Regions from separate parts of the Streptomyces sp. NPDC002742 genome, predicted to be linked through region 2. Evidence: riboswitches for the same ligand, from Rfam matches in the RefSeq annotation. Region 2 holds a riboswitch; each other region holds the start of a gene.

Region 1 (4,746 bases), on a different contig from region 2:
TCAGCGACTTCCGCTACGTCCGTGAGATCGCCGGAGCCGACGGCCGTGACCACGCGCTGGTCTTCACGGCCAAGGTGGGTGACAAGGAGATCAACGGCTGTGACTTCCTGCACTTCGACGAGGACGGACGCATCGACGAACTCACCGTGATGGTGCGCCCGTTGTCGGCGGCGCAGGCGCTCTCCGAGGCGATGGGCGCGCAGTTCGAACAGATCTCCCGGGAAGCGGCCGGCGCGTGAGGTCCGTGTCCCGCGCTGTTTGAACCGACTCTCCGCGGCAACCCGCGCGTTGTGACGACGACGACATCACAGCGGGAGCTCTTCCGGTTCCTGGAGGATCGCTTCGCCTGCGCCCAGGCCTGCACCGAGTGTGCCCACGCCTGTGCGCTGCGCGCGAGTCTCCTTGATCCCGACGGGCCGAAGAACCAGGAAGCGGCACGGCGCGCGGGGATCCTGTGCGCGGAGGTCTGCGAGGCGACCTGCCATGTGCTGTCCCGCCAACTGGAGCAGAACGAGAGAGGCATCCGCGCGCAGCTGGAGTGGTGCCGTGACGTCTGCCTGGAGTGCGCCGACGCCTTCGACGGATGCCCCGGCGCGGAGACCGCCGCGAAGACCTGCCGTGAGTGCGCCCAGGCGTGCGCGGACTTCATGGCCACGCTGCGGTGAGGAACGAAAGCGCCCCGGGAGAGGATTCCGAGGTGAGGCCCGGGCGGTCCGGGTCAAGTCCGCGGTGAGGACGAGGTCGGCCCCGCGGCAGGGCGCTGTGGCGAGGGTGCGGTCCGCCCGTGCTCCGCGCTGACGTGCGGGCCTCCCGGGTCGGGGCTCTGGGGCCGCACCCGGACGGCCGGGTCAAGTCCCGTGCTGAGGACGTCAATTCCCGCGCTGAGGACGTCAAGCCCCTGAGGACCAGGGCCGCCCGGGTCGGGGATCTACGGTGCGGGCAACGGCGGCCCTGGTCAGGACGGTTCGGCGAGCGGGCGTCCGGCGCGGATGTTCCAGCGCCCCCCGCGCCCGCTCAACTCCGTGACGGTGAGCGGCGGCACGTCCACGCGCCAGAACGCCGACTCCGGCGCCCCCAGCACCCGTACCACCAGGGCTCGTACCACCTCGGGCTCCACCACCGCGACGGTGCGGCCGTCGAACTCCGACGCCGCGTCGAGGCGTTCCGCCACCCGGTCGCAGAACGCCCGCACCGACTCGCCGCCGTGGGGCGCCGACGCGGGATCGGCGAGCCACCGCGCCACCGCCTCCGGCTCCTTCGCGCTCACCTCGGCCAGCGTCGCGCCGCGCCAGCGGCCCACGTCCAGACCGGCCAACTCCGGTGCCTCGACACCGCCGTCGAGTCCGAGCGCAACCGCCGTCCGGCGGCACCGCACGGTGGGGGAGACCCACAGGCGGCCCGCGGCCGGCACGGCACCCGCGGCGGCCGCCGTCCTGGCGGCCCGCAGGCCCGCGGCGTCCACCGGACTCCCGTCGTCGAAGCGGGCCTCGCGCAGCGCCTCGCTGATCGCCGCGGAGATCAAGATCACTCGGCTGGTCATGCCATCACTCTCATGCTTCGTGGACCTGGTTCGTGTGCCGGGCTCATGTACCGGGCTCGTGCGCAGGGGCCCGCGCGTCGCCGACCGTGGTCGGAGGCGAACCACCTGGTCCGGCAGGGCGGTCGTCGAGTTCCCAGGCGCACGGGGCGCACAGGGTGCACCCGTGCGTGCGCCCTTGGCCCCGAACCGGCTTCGCGGTACGGTCACGTGGATATTGACGACGGTTCGGCGGAAGCCCGGTGGAAATCCGGCACGGTCGCGCCACTGTAAGCCCAGCACTTGTCGCTCCGGCCAGGAGCGGTGGAGGCGGGCCAAGTCAGACCCGTGGCTGTCGTCCTGTGCACCACCGAGCCGGGACGCGAGTTCCCCAGGAGGTTCTGCCCCATGGCGCAGTCCGTCGTTCAGCCGACCGTCACCCCCACCGCCGTTCCCGCGAAGCTGCCGATCGGTGCGATCGTCCCCTGGGCGGCCTTCTTCGGCATCCTGATGCTGGTCCTGCTCTACTTCGTCGGCGCCGAACAGGGCGCCACCTCCCTCGTGTCCGGCGAGAACGTCCACGAATGGGTCCACGACGCCCGCCACCTGCTCGGTTTCCCCTGCCACTGACGGCGACGGGAAACGTACGAGCCACGATATTCCGCGACGGCCGGGAACCCCGGCCCAGGTGAGGGGGCGGTGCCCGGCCGGCCGGGCACCGCCCCCTCACGTGCGCAGGCCCGCCCGCCCACACCCCGCGGACCCGGCGTCCGCGTCATCGGCATTCCCAATTTCTGAAACACGTTCTACGGTGTGCGCCGTCAGGTCGGGCTCGGGGAGGCAGGAGGCGCCGTGCATCTCGAATACACGCCGGAGCAGCAGCGGTTGCGGACCGAACTGCGGGTCTACTTCTCCGAGTTGGTACCGGACAACGCCTACGCGCGCTATGGCGATCCGGCGGCGCAGAAGCGCTTCTACCGCGAGACGATCCGACGGCTCGGCGCGGACGGCTGGCTCGGGGTCGGCTGGCCGAAGGAGTACGGCGGGCGCGGCCTGAGCCCGATGGAGCAGTTCATCTTCTTCGACGAGGCGGCCCAGGCGGGAGTACCGCTGCCGCTGATGGCCCTCAACACCGTCGGACCGACGATCATGCGGTTCGGTACGGAGGAGCAGAAGTCGTACTTCCTGCCGAAGATCCTCTCCGGTGAACTCGACTTCGCGATCGGCTACAGCGAGCCCGACGCCGGGACGGACCTCGCCGCGCTCAGGACCAGGGCCGTACGGGAAGGCGACGAGGAGACCGGCCACTACACGGTCGACGGCCAGAAGATCTGGACGACCAACGGCGACACGGCCGACTGGGTTTGGCTCGCGGTCCGCACCGATCCGGACGCCCCGCCCCACAAGGGCATCACCATGCTCCTCGTGCCGACCTCCGATCCCGGCTATTCGTGCACCATCATCAACACGCTCGCCTCGCACGACACCACCGCGAGCTACTACGAGAACATCCGCGTCCCCGCCACGCGCCGGGTCGGCGAGGAGAACAAGGGCTGGCGGCTGATCACCAACCAGCTCAACCACGAGCGCGTCACCCTCGCCGCACACGGCACCATGGCCATCCGCGCCCTGCACGACGTCCAGCGCTGGGCGGCGGAGACCAAACTCGCCGACGGCCGCCGCGTCGTCGACCTCCCCTGGGTGCGCCGCCTCCTCGCCCGGACGCACACCAAACTGGACGCCATGAAACTCCTCAACTGGCGGATGGTGAACGCCGTCCAGGAGGGCACGCTCACCCCGCAGGACGCCTCCGCCGTCAAGGTGTACGGCTCCGAGGCGCGCCGGGACGCGTACGCCTGGCTGATGGAGATCGTCGCGGCCCCCGGCGTCCTCAAGGAGGGCTCCGCGGGCGCCGTCCTGCACGGCGAACTCGAACGCGGCTACCGATCGGCAGTGATCTTCACGTTCGGCGGCGGCAACAACGAGATCCAGCGGGAGATCATCTCGTGGATCGGGCTGGGGATGCCCCGGGTGCGGCGGTAGCGCCGTGTGTGGCGAGGCTTTTTAGTTGGCACAAAAGCGGGATAGTTGGCACCATAGTCAATTGACTCCTCACGAACGTCCCAGGCCTCGCCAGTCAGGTCTCGATGGCTGCGTCAACCTCGATCTGTAGGTCACGCTCCTGGTTGCGGGACCCGCTCACCGGCCAACTGTCAGACCCGGTCCCGCACTTCGACCCTGGCCCGGCGGATCGCCTCCAGGGCACGGGGCCCGGACCAGGCGAGCGGGTCAACCAGGCGGGAGACGGTGGGGTCGGAGACGACCGGCCCGAACGCGTCGGGCTCGGCCCGCAGCACGCTGGCGTCGGCCAGGCAGTACCCAGGCAGGTGTCTGGACTCTCGTGCCCCTCGCCACAAGGCACGGCCAGCTTCCCCTGCCTGGAGATGTCATGGTCCTCTACGCGCTCACCGGTCTGCCCTATGCCGAGCAACTGCGTTGGAGGGCTCAACGCTGCCCCGAGCAGCAACAACGAGCGCACCCGACTACTGGCTCTGAGGCGGTCGTTCGGTCACGGGGGTACGCGGAGCCGAGGGTCATGCTTCAACGGCCTCATCGTCGCCGTCGGCCTGCCGATCGGTGTCTCCGTCGACCGCACGGTGCGCCCGCACGCTGCCGTATTCGGCCGTCTCCAGGGCATCGACAGCTACGGTGACATCGGGAAGAACAAGCACGCCCAGACCCAGCTTGGCCAAGTGGTCCACCGCTTCGACGCCGCCCTCGTCCCTTTTCCGTGCTGCCCAGGCGAAGGAACTGATCGACGGCGCACGGCCCGCGGCGCGGTAGGTCGTCGTCAACGTCGAAGCCGGCACCTACATTGACGCCACCGCCGTCGAGGCCCTCGCCCAGTGGCAGACGGACCTCGCCGCGCGCGGTGTGGTCCTCGCGTTCGCCCGTCCCTAGGCCTTCTTGCGTCGGACTTCGCGCTGAGTGGTCAGGCCATGCGGGCCCAGCCACGGAGACGGCCCCACAGGGCTGGCCAAGCCTCGGCTGGGCCGTTCGAGGGACACCTCTGTCCGAATGGTCGAGTGTGGCGGCCCGTGAGCCCGCGCGCGCGCTCACGGCCTAGGAGTGTTGTCCCTTGGTGCCGACAATCGGCAGACGATGGGAGACGGCAGTGACCTCAGGCGTGGACACCGGTGGGCAGCTTGCGGGGCTGCCGTTGCTGCGGG
Region 2 (4,746 bases):
TCGGTCTCCATGCCGCAGACGTATTCGTGATCGCGGGGGCGACGGTTCCGGACGACCTTGCCCCCGTGGACGCAGAGGCCAGCAGGTGGGTACCACAGGTCGTGAGACGTGCCGTAGAGCTCCCATCGGAGAAGAAGAGCGAGTTGCGCCACCTCGTCCGGTCGTTGCCGCAGCGGAAGGTCGTGCAGTCACCGGCGTTCCCGCGGGTCGATGTCCCGCCCCCTGGGCCGCCCGGGGCCCTGCTCGTCCGGATGCTCAGATACAGGAACCTGCATTGGATGGGCATCGCCAGGGTCTTCCACTCCCTGACCGGCCGGTACTGGTCCGCGTCCACGTACGGAATGGTGGGCGCCGGTCGCAAGGAGCTGACCCCCGACCTCGTGGCCGATTTCGGGACCGTGCTGGGCATTCCCGCTGGCGACCTGGGCGCCCTGACCGGCGGCCCGCCTTCCGAGGAGCCCCACGCACAGGAGCCGGCGGCGGTCGGCGTGGCCGAGTTGATCTGGGACCTGCGGCGCCTGACCGCTGACCAGGTGCGACACACAGGCAAAGCGGCCGCATCCATGTGGTCACCTCGACCAGATCCCCAACGCTGACTATGGGTTGAGGACCAAGCCAGTGCCCGCCAGGTAGCCGTCGATCACCTCCGGCCGGTACCGCAGCATCCTCAGTCGCGCTTCACCGCGCTTCACCGCGCTTCACCGCGCTTCACCGCGCTTCACGGCGCGGGCGATCGGGCCAGGTCGGCGGCGCCGAGACATCGATGTCGCGTTCCTCCAGGGACCAGATGTCCTGATGCCCTCCCGCGTGCTTCGTCCATACGTATCCAGGCGAACTCGTTCGGCCTCGGCACCGCCGAACGGTGGCCCCGCGACCCTCGTCCGGCTGCGGGGCTGGCCTTGACATGCAGCCTATTGGCTGCCTAAATTAAAGGCAGCTGGAAGGCTGCATATCGACAGGCGGTGGCCTGGGTACGGGGACGGGCATGGACGAGGTGTTCAAGGCACTGGCCGATCCGACGCGGCGCGCACTGCTCGACTCGCTCAACGCACACAACGGGCAGACCCTGCGCGAGTTGTGTACAGGACTCGACATGGCCCGGCAGTCCGTCAGCAAGCACCTCGCGGTACTGGAGGAGGCCGGGCTCGTCACCACCGCGCGGCGGGGCCGGGAGAAGCTGCACTACCTCAACGCAGCGCCCGTGCACGAGATCGCTCACCGGTGGATCAGCCGCTACGACCGGACCAGGGTCCAAGCCCTGGCGGACCTGAAACTCGCCCTGGAGGAGACCGCGATGGACGCGCCGACCTTCGTCTACACCACCTACATCCGCACCACCCCGCAAAAACTCTGGCAGGCGTTGACCGAGCCCGCCTTCACCCGCCGCTACTGGTCCACGGAGTTCGCCACGGACTGGTCCGTCGGCTCACCGATGACCTGGGACAACCACGGCGTGCAGATCAGCGACCCGAAGCAGGTCGTGCTGGAGGCCGAGCCCTACAGCCGGCTCTCCTACACCTGGCACGCCATCACCCCGGAGCTGGCCAAGCGCTTCGACTGGGACGAGGAGTTGCTCGCCAAGCTGTCCGGCGAGGCCTGCTCGAAGGTCACCTTCACGATCGAGGAGACCGCCGCGCAGGTCGTGAAGCTCACCGTCGTACACGACGGATTCGAGCCCGGATCGAGCCTGGCCGAGATGGTCAGCCAGGGCTGGCCGAACGTGGTGGCAAGCATGAAGTCGCTCCTGGAGACCGGCGAACCACTCCCGGACGATGCGTGACCGGCTGCGTGGCTTTCCCTGTCAGGGATCGACGACATCACGAGTTGTCACATCGTGGTGCATCACCGCAACAATTCGGATCGTCATCAGTTCACCAGGCGCGCAATAACACTGCCGCCCCAGCATTGATGACGGACCAGGGAAAAGGCGTCAACCAGGCCGGCTTTCGCGCTCATCGCGCCCTCCGGGGCGGGGTGAAGACGTAGAGGTCGAGGATGTCGGGGCAGGGGGCGACGCCGGGGCCGCCGGCTTTGGCCCAGGCGGCGATGTCGTCCGTGGCATCGCGGTCGTTGACGAGGCCGAGCCAGACCGGGCGGGCGCCCGCGGCACGTGCGGCGGCGGAGGGCTGGACGACGATCACGTTGGCGTGTTCGCACACGCCGAGGCAAGCCGCGATGCGCACCGGTGCGCTCTCGGCCAGGCGTGCCGTCTGCTGGGCGTGATCCACTCCGGCGACTTTCGGGCTTCCACAGCAGCAGTCCCGGCAGACGACGACGCGGCACGGCGCCCGGTAGCCCGCAGCGGCGGACTTCGTCGCGTCCTCGGTGTCGTTCTTCGGGCCGCCGCAGACGGTGACCGGCACGGCGGGTTTGGCGTGACGGGCGGGGGTGGGGAGCACGGGCAGACCTCGGGGTCAGGGCTCGTACGCGGAGCCTGGACTGTGGATGTCCTCCGCGCCGGGGCGCGGAGGTGCCAGCAGGTCTTCGGACTCGGGTTCGTCCGGACGGGGCGCCTTCCCGGTCTCCCAGTGGCTCGCGTGCCCCGCCCGTTCCCCTCACCGCTGCGCGTCAGTTCCGGATTCGCACCGGATTCCCTGGCCTCGGATGAGGCTCAACTGGCCTGATGAGGCTATCAAGTCCGTCGTACCGTCAGTTCGTGCGATCGGTCACGGGGTACGGGGTACGGGATGAACGTGCTGGTGTTCTGGTCGATTCGCAGGGGACCGGCCGAGGGGTGGTACGGCGCGCTGGGGGCGGTCGAGGCGTTCGCAGACCCGGCGACCCAGGCCGATGGCGGTGGCGGCGGATGCATCGGTGAGGTCGATGCCGTCGGAGTGGACACAAGCATTTCCCGTACACGATGCTGCCGCCATTGCATCTGACAGTCTCTCCGGTGAGGTTGGAGGAAGCACCGCTGTCACCACGCCGCCCAACGGGTGTTTGTGAAGCGTCAGCAGGATCACGTCGTGCCTTCCCCGACAGTCCGCCGCTACCTGCTGTCCACCCTGCTGGTCGTGGCACTGGTCGCATTCGGCTACTACGCTCTGCAGCCTGTCCGAGAAGCTTGTGCGCTCAACTCCGGCCCCTACGGCTCCATTTTCACCCCAGACAACGTCCACGCATCAGGCGATGGTCATTGCGGTGAAGTGCACAGGCGCTTTCAGGCCTGGCTCGGGCGATAGGTGCACCAACCGTTCGACGTCGGCGACTTCAGGTTTCCGCTGGTCAGGAGCTGTCTGACAGTCGCTGAAGGGCCGGTTGGCGGGCCCCTGATCAGTGGTGCCGTGGCTGTTGCCAGTACCCGTTCACCCGATCCGAGGGGTACGAGGGACCTCGTCGTACATCCTGTCGGCCGCCCTCGCGGTCATCATGGTGCGGCGGTCTCCGCGGGAAGGGCGAGGTTCGCGTCATCCGATGAACTCGGACGAGGCACCACGGGGTCACCCCCGGGGCCAGAGTCTCTGGCAGCGCTCGTACTCTTCGTTCACTCACATCAATCAAACACAGCGAAGAGACGACAGAATCGATGATCGGCAGCTTTGTGGCCCTCGTGGTGGCCCCCTTGGCCATGGCCGGGCTGGCTCGATGGGCGGCGGCAAGGAGGCGCCACGGCCTGGCAGCGGGCCGGGTCGTTCACTTCCGCTGCCGACTCGACGGCCGCAAGGGCCGACTGCTGGCCGACCCGCGCCTCGACCGACCCGTCTTCCTCGACCGCTCCGGCAGTGCCACTGCCCTGCCGCGCGGCGGCGAGGCCCTGGACGCGACGGTCACCACCATGGGTCAGGTCGCCTTCGAGAAGGTCGGCCTGCGCTACCGGACGCCCGACGGCCAGGTGTTGCGGCTGGGCCTGGGCACACACGACGCGCGGACGATCGGTGCCTGGCTGAGCGAACAGGCCCACCCGACCCTCGCACCCGCCCGCCGGCCGCTGTTGCCGACCGCGCCGCTATGGGCGGTGCTGGCGCTCGTGGCGTCGCTGTTCGTGGGCTTGGCAGCAGCGGACTTCCCTGCTCGGGAAACACACCTCCGCCGAGGTCGTCCGTCTGAACCGGGCCGAGGACGGCTGCATCGTCAGCTGGGACGACGGTTCGCAACATACGACTGTGGACTGCGACACGGCAGACGTCGACCCCGGCGATCACGTCCCGATCATCGCGCTGCCCTGGCCCTTCCTGGGTGAGGCCATGGATACACGGACCTCGTTGATAGTGGTCGCCGTCCTTGGTGGCGGCCCCGGTCTGCTCGGCCTTGGCGGTGCACTGGTAATCAGCCCGTTGGCCTGCGCCCGGCGCGTCCGTAGGGCGCGCCAAGCCCGACCCGTGATCAGCCCGAAGGCGGCCGCGAGCGACAAGGAGGACGAGGAGAGCGAGGACACGTGGCCCGCTCTCGAGGACGACCTGAACTACGCGGGCCTCGCCGCCGCGGCCCGTCACGGCGATCGCCATGCTCCGGGTCCCCGGGTGACCTCGCCGCGCCGCGGCTTCGGCCGTACGTCCGTCTCGCCGCGCATCTGGGTGCTGAACAGCGTCCTCGGCAGCGGCGCCTGGTACTTCCTGCTGCTCTCCTGCGCCGCCGTCCTCGACGACCCCTTCCACCTCGGGCACCGGCGCTTCCTCGTGTTCGGAACGGTCGCCATTGTCTCCCTCGCCCGGCTCGGCTGGTTCATCGTGGATCGGTCCGCCCTCTGCGGCCCGGTACTGCGTGCCGCCCGTTCCGCGGCCAGGGACGGCACATGGCAGCCCATGC
Region 3 (4,746 bases), on a different contig from region 2:
CGCGGTCGGCTCCACGCGGGCGGCCTGTGCCTGCATGGCCTGCGCCCGCCCGATCTCGGCTCCCTCGCGCGTCACGAACGAGTTCAGGGACATGTTCTGCGCCTTGAAGGGCGCGACCTTGACGCCCTGGCGCACCAGCCACCGGCAGATCCCGGCGGTCACCACGCTCTTGCCGGCGTCGGAGGTGGTCCCGGCGATCAGCAGCCCGCCGCTCATGCGGTGCGCCCCTTCCTGGTGAGCCGAGCCGTGAGCAGCACCCGTCCGGCGGCGCTCACGCCGAGCGCGAGCCAGCCGACGCGCCGGGAGAGCCGTACGGCCCGTTCGATGTCGTGGACCTGGACGGCGCGCCCCGCGCCGTTGAGCACGGGCCGGTGCTCGACCCGTCCCCCGTAGGAGAGGGTGCCGCCGAGGCGCACGCCGAGCGCGCCCGCGAAAGAAGCCTCCACGGGCCCGGCGTTGGGGCTCGGATGCTTGCGGGCGTCCGCGCGCCAGGCGCGCACGGCCCCGCGCGGGTCGCAACCGGCCACGGCCGCGAGGACGGCGGTCAGCCGGGCTCCCGGCCAGCCGGCGACGTCGTCGAGCCGGGCCGAGGCCCAGCCGTAGCGCCGGTGCCTGGGGGACTTGTGCCCGACCATGGCGTCGAGCGTGTTCACGGCGCGGAAGGCGACGAGTCCGGGCACACCGGCGGCGGCGCCCCAGACCAGGGCGCCGACGACGGCGTCGGAGGTGTTCTCGGCGACGGACTCGACGACGGCCCGCGCGATCCCGTCGGCGTCGAGCGCCTGCGGATCGCGGCCGCACAGATGCGGCAGCCGCTCCCGGGCCGCGTCGAGGTCACCGGCCGCGAGCGCGCCACCGATCGCCCGCGCCTCACGGCCCAGGGAGGTCCCTCCGACGACGGCCCAGGTGGCGGCGGCCGTCAGCGCGACGGAAGCGGTACGGGAGGTGCGTACGGTACGGCTCGTGAGCGCGGCGAGTCCGGTGGCACCGCCCACGCAGACGGCGGTGTGCAGTGCGCCCCACCCGCGGTGGTCGCGCCACAGTGTCCGCTCCACGGCCGCGGCGGCCCGCCCGAACGCGGCGACCGGATGCCCCCGGCGGGGATCGCCGAGCAGCAGGTCGCCCAGGAGGCCGGCGGCGGCGCCGTACGCGAAGACGCGATCGGCACGCACGGGGTCAGCCCGCGGTCGGGTGGAGTGGAACCCTCGTACTCAGCGGATCGGGAAACGGGCAGCCGCGCATGGCGATATGTCCTCACTCAGGGTGTCCACGCCCTGGTTCGACGAGACCGGCGGTGAGAGTTCCTGGCTCCCGGGGAGTTTCTTCCCCGATGACAGTGGCGGGACCGCGCCGGATTCGCACCGGCTTCCTCTCATGCCGCCGTACTTGGCTCCGGCAGTCCACCACGGGGTGAGAACGGCCGTCAACTGGCTGTTGACCTGCGGGGGGACAGTGTGCGCAGGCCCACATACGCGTGGGGTGCGGGACGGTGATCCGTCCCGCACCCCACGCGCGGTACCGCTCGGCGCAACCCTGTTTCGGGCCGCTCCGCCGGGTTACTTGGTGATGATCAGGGAGATGCCGTACGCCACCGCCGCGGCGCAGGCCGCGAAGCAGACGTACGCGCCGGTGGCCGCCGCGACCGCGGAACCGCCCTGGGCCGACTCCTTCTTGGAGAGGCCGGCGACACCGAGGGTGAAGAGGGTGACGAGGGCCACGGTCACTCCGAGGCTGACCCCGAAGACGGACCCGAGGGCTGACCAGTCGATGTTCATGCTGTTTCTTCCTTCGGTTCTCAGGCCACGGGGGACGGCGCGGACGGGCTCGCCGTGGGCTCGGCGGGAGCCGGGATGGTGGCCGTGAGCTCCTCGGCCACGATGCCGGCCGGGGGCGGGGTGACGGCGGCGATGGCGGTGGTCACCACACCGGCGGGCTCTTCGGCGTCGTTCACGTTGTTGTGGTCGATCACCTCGCGGCGCGAGCGGCGCCAGATCGCGAGGCTGGATCCGACCAGGAAGACGGCGACGAGCGCGGTGCCCCAGGCACCGAATCCGGTCACCCACTCGGCGAGCGCGCCGACCACGGCGGCGGCGGGCAGCGTGAGGACCCAGGCGACGACCATCCGCTTGGCGGTGGACCAGCGGACCACACCGCCCTTGCGGCCGAGGCCGGCGCCCATCACGGAACCGGAGACCGAGTGCGTGGTGGAGAGGGAGAAGCCGATGTGCGAGGAGGCCAGGATGACCGTGGCCGCGCTGGTCTGGGCGGCGAAGCCCTGCTGCGGCCGGAGGTCGGTCAGACCCTTGCCCATCGTGCGGATGATGCGCCAGCCGCCCAGGTAGGTGCCGAGCGCGATGGCGAGACCGGCGGACAGGATGACCCAGACCGGCGGGTTGGAGTCCGGAGCGACGGCGCCACCGGCGACCAGGGCCAGGGTGATGATGCCCATCGTCTTCTGCGCGTCGTTGGTGCCGTGGGCCAGCGAGACCAGGCCCGCGGAGGCTATCTGGCCGGCGCGGTAGCCCTTCTTGGTGGCCTTGGTCTCGGCGTCACCACTGAGCTTGTACGACAGCCGGGTCGCGAACATCGCGGCGAGGCCGGCGACGATCGGGGCCGCGACGGCGGGCAGGAGCACCTTGCCGACCAGGACGTCCCCGTGCACGGCGCCGGTACCGGCGGAGGCGATGGTGGCGCCGACCAGGCCGCCCATGAGGGCGTGCGAGGAACTGGACGGGAGTCCGACGAGCCACGTCACGAGGTTCCAGAGGATCGCGCCGACGAGCGCGGCGAAGATCACCTCCGGCTTGATGCCGGATTCATCGACGAGGCCTTTGGAGATCGTGTTGGCGACCTCCACCGAGAGGAAGGCGCCGACAAGGTTGAGCGCGGCGGACATGGCCACCGCGACCTTGGGCTTGAGCGCGCCGGTCGAGATGGTGGTGGCCATCGCGTTGGCGGTGTCGTGGAAACCGTTCGTGAAATCGAACACGAGAGCGGTGACGATCACGATTCCGAGGAGGAGCGTGATGTGTTCCATTTACCCAGGCTTCTGTTGGACGTCAGTGGCAGGTGGACCGTAGGCAACCTGGATGAACGGAAGGTGAACTGGGGCGGGCATCGTGGTGTCTGGAACGGTGAATCGCTCCTCCGGTTGAACCGGAGGGGTGGCGCCGCGGGTTCGAACGGATGTGGAATTCCAAGCTCCGCTTGGGTCGTCGCCCCGGGGTGGGACGTCTGGGGTGAGCCGGGGATTCGGGGAAGAGATTCCGGTCACCCGGCAGTTGCCGCTGTTGTCGTGCCGCCGGAAGGTCCACGTGGACCTTCCGGCGGGCGGCGCTCCGGTGCCGTCGACCGTAGCGGGCCGGTCGCAGCGTGTGATCTGCGGCAAATGTCCGGCCGGGGTCGACGGGAATGTTCCATGGGTGTGTTGTGGTGCAGATCACACGCCGATGGCCGGTCTCCCGCCGGATCCCGTGGCGGCTCGTGGCGGTAGGCCTTGATCCCGTGCGGCGTTCCGGCGTTGCTGGGGCCGTGCCACCTGCTCCGGCCCTGGGTTGCACTCGATGTCCGGCGCGAGCGCCGGCGACCGGCCGCCCGTGCGCCCCGCCTCGCCGTACTGTCGGACAGTCGGACGAAATAGGGATTGCGGCAGGATCGCGTCGTGGCCGAGCGGCACGGGGGCGCACGGGAAGCACGGGACGGGCGGGAGGGCCCACGGATGACGGACAAACACGACAAGCGCGACAAGCGCGGCGAAGGGGGCGAGGGGGGCCGGCGCGGCGAGGGGGACGAGCCGTCCGCGCGCGACGAGCGGGACGCTCTTCGGCGGGCTTGGGACGAGCTCGTCGCGACGGCCCGCCGGACGGTCGCCGACGGGCTGGTCGTCGGCACGTCGGGCAACGTCTCGGTCCGCGTCGGCGACACGGTCCTGGTCACGCCCACGGGCGTGCCCTATGACCGGCTGACGCGCGACGACATCGTCGGCGTCGGCCTCGACGGCCGCCAGGTGCTCGGTTCGTTGCGGCCCACCAGCGAACTGCCGATGCACCTCGCGGTGTACCGCCTCACCGACGCACGGGCCGTCGTCCACACCCACGCCGCGCACGCGACAGCCGTCTCGGTCCTCGTCCCCGAGCTCCCGCTCATCCACTACATGGCCGCGGACCTCGGAGGCCCGGTCCGCGTCGCCCCCTACGCGACCTACGGCACGCCGGAGTTGGCCGAGAACATGATCAGAGCCTTGTCCGACCGCACCGCCTGCCTCCTCCAGAACCACGGCACCATCGCCTTCGGAGCCTCGCTGGACCAGGCGTACGACCGCACGGCCCAGCTGGAATGGATGTGCCGCGTCTGGCTCCTGTCCTCCTCGGTCCCGGGCCTCGCGCCAGCCCTGCTCTCACCGGACCAGCTCGAGGAGGTGGCGGAGCGGCTGCAGGGGTACGGCCAGAAGCGGTAGGGCCGGTAAGGGGGCGAGGCGGGACGGTCAAGGCGGAAGAGGTAAGGCGGAAGAGGTAAGGCGTAGGGGCGCGGCAGAATTAGAAGAGGTAGGGCGCAAGGTCTGGCTGCCGTCCGCCGTCCGCGGTCTGCCGTCCGCGGTCTGCCGTTTGCGGCCCGTCGTCTGCGATGCGCCGTCTGCCGTCCGCGGTGCCCGGTTTGTGGTCCGCCGTCCGCGGTCCACCGCTTGTGGTCCGTGGTCCGCGGTCCGTCGTCCGTCGTCCGTCGTCCGCGGTCAGCGGTCGGCTGTCC
Region 4 (4,746 bases), on a different contig from region 2:
CCACCACCTCCATCCTGGGCCGGTCCGGCGGACCGCTCACGCGGCTCCCTTCCGGTGCAACCGCGCGGCCTCCTCGGCGGGCAGCAGCGTGGCCAGGGTCGCCGCGCCCAGTACCGCCGCGGCGTCCGCCTCGATACGGCGCCACACCCCCGGCAGTCCGGAGGCGGGGCCCGGGTACTCGAGCCCGGCCAGCGGCTCGCCCCGCAGGGTGATCAACTCACCGTCCACGGCACGTACGACGTCCAGCAGAGTGATCTCTTCGGCGGGCCGGCCGAGCCAGTACCCGCCCTCGCAGCCCCGCTGGCTGCGGACCAGGCCGGCCCTGCGCAACTCGCCCACCACGGACTTCAGGAACCGGAACGGGACGTGCTGCGAGGAGGCCATTGCTTCGCACGTGAGGGGGCGGGCGGGTTCGCGGGCGAGCTCCAACAGGGCCCGCGTGGCGTAGTCCGCCTTCGCGGAGATATGCATGCGCCCATGATGCCCGACACGGCGTGCGCCGACAGGGCTTCCACCGGTTCCTCACTTACATTGCGGGAACATTGCCGCAGGTGAAGCGCAATGGACACCTCTTGACATCCTTTTCCGGACCGCTCTAGCGTCCCCGTCCATGAGCGAGCCGTTGACGACCCCCGGCGAAGGTTTCCACCCCCATCTCCCGGACGCCGCAGGGCAGTCCGTACGACCCCTGCGCAGCCGCCTGCACCACGTCCGCGCCGACGCCCTCGACGGCGACACGGCGCAGACCGGAGGCATGCGCAGGTTCGCCGCCGTCAGCGGCACCACCGTCGGCTCCGAGAAGCTGTGGATGGGCCAGACCCACGTCGCCCCCTCAACCGCCTCCTCGGACCACCATCACGGAGCGTCCGAGACGGCCATCTACGTGGTGAGCGGACACCCCGAGTTCGTCTTCCTGGACGACTCGGGGGCGCAGCCCGAGGAAGTGCGCCTGCGCACCTCACCCGGTGACTACATCTTCGTACCCCCGTTCGTGCCGCACCGCGAGGAGAACCCGGACCCCGCCGACGAGGCCGTCGTCGTGATCGCCCGCAGCACCCAGGAGGCGATCGTGGTCAACCTGCCGCGGCTGTACGTGCTGCGGCCAGGGGAGGAGGGGCCAGGAGAGGAAGCCTGACGGGCCAGGCCGTTCGGCCGCGCGTCACGGCGAAGCGGCTCACCACCGACCCGGGGTACCCGGTGGCGTACCGCACTCCGCACCCGCACGGGGGCCACGGTCCTCGGTGAGTACGGTGTCGGGAAGATCGTCGTGACCGGCGAATCCGAACGACCCCGGAAGGAACGGACGAGATCATGCGCGTCATCGTGGCCCGCGGCCTGACGGAGGCCCTCGGATGACCGGCGGCGAGGCACCCGGCGCCGAGGAATCCGTCCTGCTGCACACCGACGGACGGGCCGCCCACCTCACTCTGAACCGGCCGAGGGCGCTGAACGCCCTGAACCACGCGATGGTGCGCCGGATCGACCAGGCCCTCACCGCCTGGGAACACGACCCGGCCGTCGAGACCGTCGTCATCACCGGCGCCGGCGAGCGCGGACTGTGCGCGGGCGGCGACATCCGTGTCGTCCACGACGACGCGCGCGACGGGGACGGAACCGCGTCCGCCGCGTTCTGGCGCGACGAGTACCACCTCAACGCCCGCATCGCCCGCTACCCCAAGCCGTACGTGGCGGTCATGGACGGCATCGTCATGGGAGGCGGCGTCGGCGTCTCCGCGCACGGCAGCGTCCGGGTCGTCACCGAACGTTCCCGCATCGCCATGCCCGAGACCGGCATCGGCTTCGTCCCAGACGTGGGCGGCACCCATCTGCTCGCCCTGGCACCCGGCGAGCTGGGCACCCATCTCGCCCTGACGGGTGCCTCGATCGGCGCGGGCGACGCCCTGCTGTGCGGCCTCGCCGACCACTACCTGCAGTCCGCGTCGCTCAGGCAGTTCGTGTCCGACCTCGCGGACCTTCCCGTGCGCGAGGCTCTGGCCCGCCATGCGCGGCCGGCGCCCCGGGGTGAGCTGGCGGAGCGGAGGGAGTGGATCGACGCCTGCTACACGGCCGACACGGTCGAGGAGATCGTCCGACGACTGCTCGCGGTAGGCGACCCGGAGGCGAAGGAGACCGCGGAGATCCTCCTCGGCAACTCGCCCACCGCTCTGAAGGTCACGCTGGCCGCCCTGCGCCGCGTGCGACGGCTCGGTTCACTGGAGCGCGTTCTGGACCAGGAGTACCGCGTGTCCTGCGCCACCCTGTCCGCCCCCGACCTGGTGGAGGGTGTCAGGGCCCAGATCATCGACAAGGACCGCGACCCGCACTGGTCTCCGGCGACCCTCGCCGAGGTCACCGACGTCGATGTCGAGCGCTTCTTCGCCTCCCTGGGTGAGCGTGAACTCGGGCTCGCCGACCCGGGAACGGCGCGGCTCGCCGACCCGGGAACGGCGACGCTGAGCGACTGAAGTCGGCGCGGGGGCGGCCTTGCGTCCACCGGACCCGGCAGCCGTCCGGAAGCCGCCCCTCCGGCCGAGTGCGTGCCGAACTCCGCCGGCGGGAAGTCGAGTTGTGCGTCACGGACGTCGAACCTCCTACGTCCCCCGCGGCCGAACCCGGCGGAGGCACCGGGCACTTCTTCGCGTGTCGTCCGGATCGGAACCGGTGACCCGCCGTTCACAACGGACCCCGCCACCTGGGACGAGAGGAAGATCACCCCAGGTGGCGCGGTCTTGGCCAGGTACTCACCACGCGGTACGGTCGGTCCGATATTGATGACGTCAAGACGGAAGCCGGTGGAAATCCGGCACGGTCGCGCCACTGTGAGCGAGACGCCCAGCCACGCCGGGCGCCGCGTGAGTCAGACCCGTAGGCGTCATCCTGTGCACCACCGAGATGGGACGCGAACTCCCGAGGAGGTCCTGCCATGGCGCAGACCGTCGCCCAGCCGACAGCCACCACCCCCGCACTTCCCGCCAAGCTGCCGCTGACCGCGATAGCTCCCTGGGCGGTCTTCTTCGGCATCCTGATGCTGGTCCTGCTGTACTTCGTCGGCGCCGAACAGGGCGCCACCTCCGTCGTCTCCGGCGAGGACGTCCACGAGTGGGTGCACGACGCCCGCCACCTGCTCGGTTTCCCCTGCCACTGACGCGAGGGACGGCACACACTCATGAACTCCGCAACGGTAAGAAACCTGCTCGTGCGAGGCATGCTCGCCGGCCTCGCGGCGGGTGTACTCGCCCTGGTCGTCGCCTACTTGCTCGGTGAACCGACAGTCGACAGCGCGATCGGCTTCGAGGAGGCCCACGCGCCCGCGCACGGGCACGAGGTCGAACTCGTCTCCCGCAGCCTCCAGTCCACCGCCGGCCTCGCCACCGGTGTCCTGGTCTACGGCATCTCCTTCGGCGGCATCGCCGCGCTCGCCTACTGCTTCGCACTCGGCCGCGTGGGCCGCTTCAGCGCCCGCGCGACCGCGCTCCTGCTGTCCGGGACCGCGCTCCTCGCCGTGTACGTCGTGCCGTTCATGAAGTACCCGGCCAATCCGCCGTCGGTCGGTGACCCCGACACGATCGGCAAGCGGACCACCCTGTACTTCCTGATGATGGTCCTCAGCGTGCTCCTGGCCGTCGGCGCCACCATCCTCGGCAAGCGCCTCGCGCCCAGCCTGGGCACCTGGTACGCCACCGTCGCCGCGGTGGCCGCCTTCGCCGTCCTGATCGGCCTGGCCTACGAGTTCCTGCCCGTGATCAACGAGGTTCCGGGGGACTTCCCGGCCACCCTGCTGTGGCGGTTCCGGCTCTCGGCCCTGGCCATCCAGGCCACCCTGTGGGGCGGATTCGGCCTCGTCTTCGGCGAGTTGGCCGAGCGCATGCTCAACCCCAGGCCCGCGGTGGTCCCGTCCGGGCGGCGATCGGTTCCGGCCGCGAACTGAATCCGTCGGGACACGAGAAAGCCCCCGGACGCTTCCGGGGGCTTTCCGGACGACCATGGTGGCGAGCCGCTCGCGGTCGGCCGGCAGGTGCCCGTTGCTGTCCTCGGTGGTGAAGTCGATACTGCGCTCGATGGCGTCGAGCAGGGCGAGCTGACCGCCGACCACGTTCTCCCAGGTCGGCGCCGTGGCGTCCTAGAAGTCCGCCATCCACACCCGGGTACCGGAGTTGAGGGCGTCGTTCCGCGCCAGGCACTGTCAGTGGTCCCGCATACGGTTGCCCAATGGATCATCAGCGGTCGTTGCCTCGCCAAGAGGACAACTTCACAGTCCGGGAGACCGGCCAACGCCCCCTGCGAGCCTGCGATATGGGTGGGCTTGTTCCACGGAGGTGCGCATCCTGCCTGGGTGGAGATCACACGTGAGCGAAACCCCGATGCACGAGGCGGGAGACGTACGAGAGGCGTGGGGCCGGGTGACCGCCTGGCTTGAACGGAACGACCCTGAAGCCCTCGCTGCGCTCGGCGGCCCGGGAAGCCATGCGGCCATCGGCGAAGCCGAACTGAACATGGGCCTGAAGCTGCCGGGGGACATGTGGCAGTGGCTGCTGGCGAACGACACCGATGCCGGCAGGCAGCCCGATGGCCGATCGTGTCTGGTGGCGCTGGGGTGCGAGGTAGCGGCAATCCCCGTCGGCCATCTCCTTCTTGGTCTGACGGATATCCAGCGGGTCTACCTCAGCCGGATGGGCCTGGAGGAGATGCAGCCGTCCGCGGACCTCGACCATCCGTTCTGGCGTCGTGAGTGGGTGCCGATCGCCG

What was found. Region 2 has a riboswitch for cobalamin ahead of ACFYW8_RS42970 ((2Fe-2S) ferredoxin domain-containing protein). Riboswitches for the same ligand answer to the same signal wherever they lie in the genome.
Region 1: linked by a shared signal. The riboswitch ahead of ACFYW8_RS04175 (CbtB-domain containing protein) and the one ahead of ACFYW8_RS42970 ((2Fe-2S) ferredoxin domain-containing protein) in region 2 are both predicted to bind cobalamin.
Region 3: linked by a shared signal. The riboswitch ahead of ACFYW8_RS34980 (cobalamin biosynthesis protein) and the one ahead of ACFYW8_RS42970 ((2Fe-2S) ferredoxin domain-containing protein) in region 2 are both predicted to bind cobalamin.
Region 4: linked by a shared signal. The riboswitch ahead of ACFYW8_RS23860 (CbtB-domain containing protein) and the one ahead of ACFYW8_RS42970 ((2Fe-2S) ferredoxin domain-containing protein) in region 2 are both predicted to bind cobalamin.

What each region holds. Positions count from the first base shown of each region.
Region 1 is NZ_JBIAQF010000002.1:309,046-313,791, forward strand. Features, by position in the region: gene ACFYW8_RS04160 (nuclear transport factor 2 family protein) at 1-239, shown strand, start outside; gene ACFYW8_RS04165 (ferredoxin) at 291-665, shown strand; gene ACFYW8_RS04170 (histidine phosphatase family protein) at 956-1,540, opposite strand; cobalamin riboswitch at 1,725-1,887, shown strand; gene ACFYW8_RS04175 (CbtB-domain containing protein) at 1,925-2,146, shown strand; gene ACFYW8_RS04180 (acyl-CoA dehydrogenase family protein) at 2,369-3,559, shown strand; partial or broken gene ACFYW8_RS04185 (IS1380 family transposase) at 3,733-3,903, opposite strand; gene ACFYW8_RS04190 (hypothetical protein) at 4,111-4,371, opposite strand; gene ACFYW8_RS04195 (SDR family oxidoreductase) at 4,737-4,746, shown strand, end outside.
Region 2 is NZ_JBIAQF010000048.1:18,763-23,508, reverse strand. Features, by position in the region: gene ACFYW8_RS42980 (hypothetical protein) at 1-596, shown strand, start outside; gene ACFYW8_RS42975 (ArsR/SmtB family transcription factor) at 986-1,780, shown strand; gene ACFYW8_RS42970 ((2Fe-2S) ferredoxin domain-containing protein) at 1,953-2,228, opposite strand; cobalamin riboswitch at 2,458-2,635, opposite strand; partial or broken gene ACFYW8_RS42965 (short-chain fatty acyl-CoA regulator family protein) at 2,633-2,840, opposite strand; gene ACFYW8_RS42960 (hypothetical protein) at 3,527-4,180, shown strand; gene ACFYW8_RS42955 (hypothetical protein) at 4,320-4,746, shown strand, end outside.
Region 3 is NZ_JBIAQF010000026.1:69,939-74,684, forward strand. Features, by position in the region: gene ACFYW8_RS34975 (cobyric acid synthase) at 1-216, opposite strand, end outside; gene ACFYW8_RS34980 (cobalamin biosynthesis protein) at 213-1,172, opposite strand; cobalamin riboswitch at 1,278-1,421, opposite strand; gene ACFYW8_RS34985 (hypothetical protein) at 1,557-1,775, opposite strand; gene ACFYW8_RS34990 (inorganic phosphate transporter) at 1,796-3,037, opposite strand; gene ACFYW8_RS34995 (class II aldolase/adducin family protein) at 3,719-4,456, shown strand.
Region 4 is NZ_JBIAQF010000013.1:49,630-54,375, reverse strand. Features, by position in the region: gene ACFYW8_RS23880 (DsbA family protein) at 1-13, opposite strand, end outside; gene ACFYW8_RS23875 (Rrf2 family transcriptional regulator) at 37-471, opposite strand; gene ACFYW8_RS23870 (cupin domain-containing protein) at 611-1,135, shown strand; gene ACFYW8_RS23865 (enoyl-CoA hydratase/isomerase family protein) at 1,353-2,465, shown strand; cobalamin riboswitch at 2,738-2,883, shown strand; gene ACFYW8_RS23860 (CbtB-domain containing protein) at 2,924-3,145, shown strand; gene ACFYW8_RS23855 (CbtA family protein) at 3,167-3,928, shown strand; partial or broken gene ACFYW8_RS23850 (malate synthase A) at 3,974-4,165, opposite strand; gene ACFYW8_RS23845 (histone-like nucleoid-structuring protein Lsr2) at 4,347-4,746, shown strand, end outside.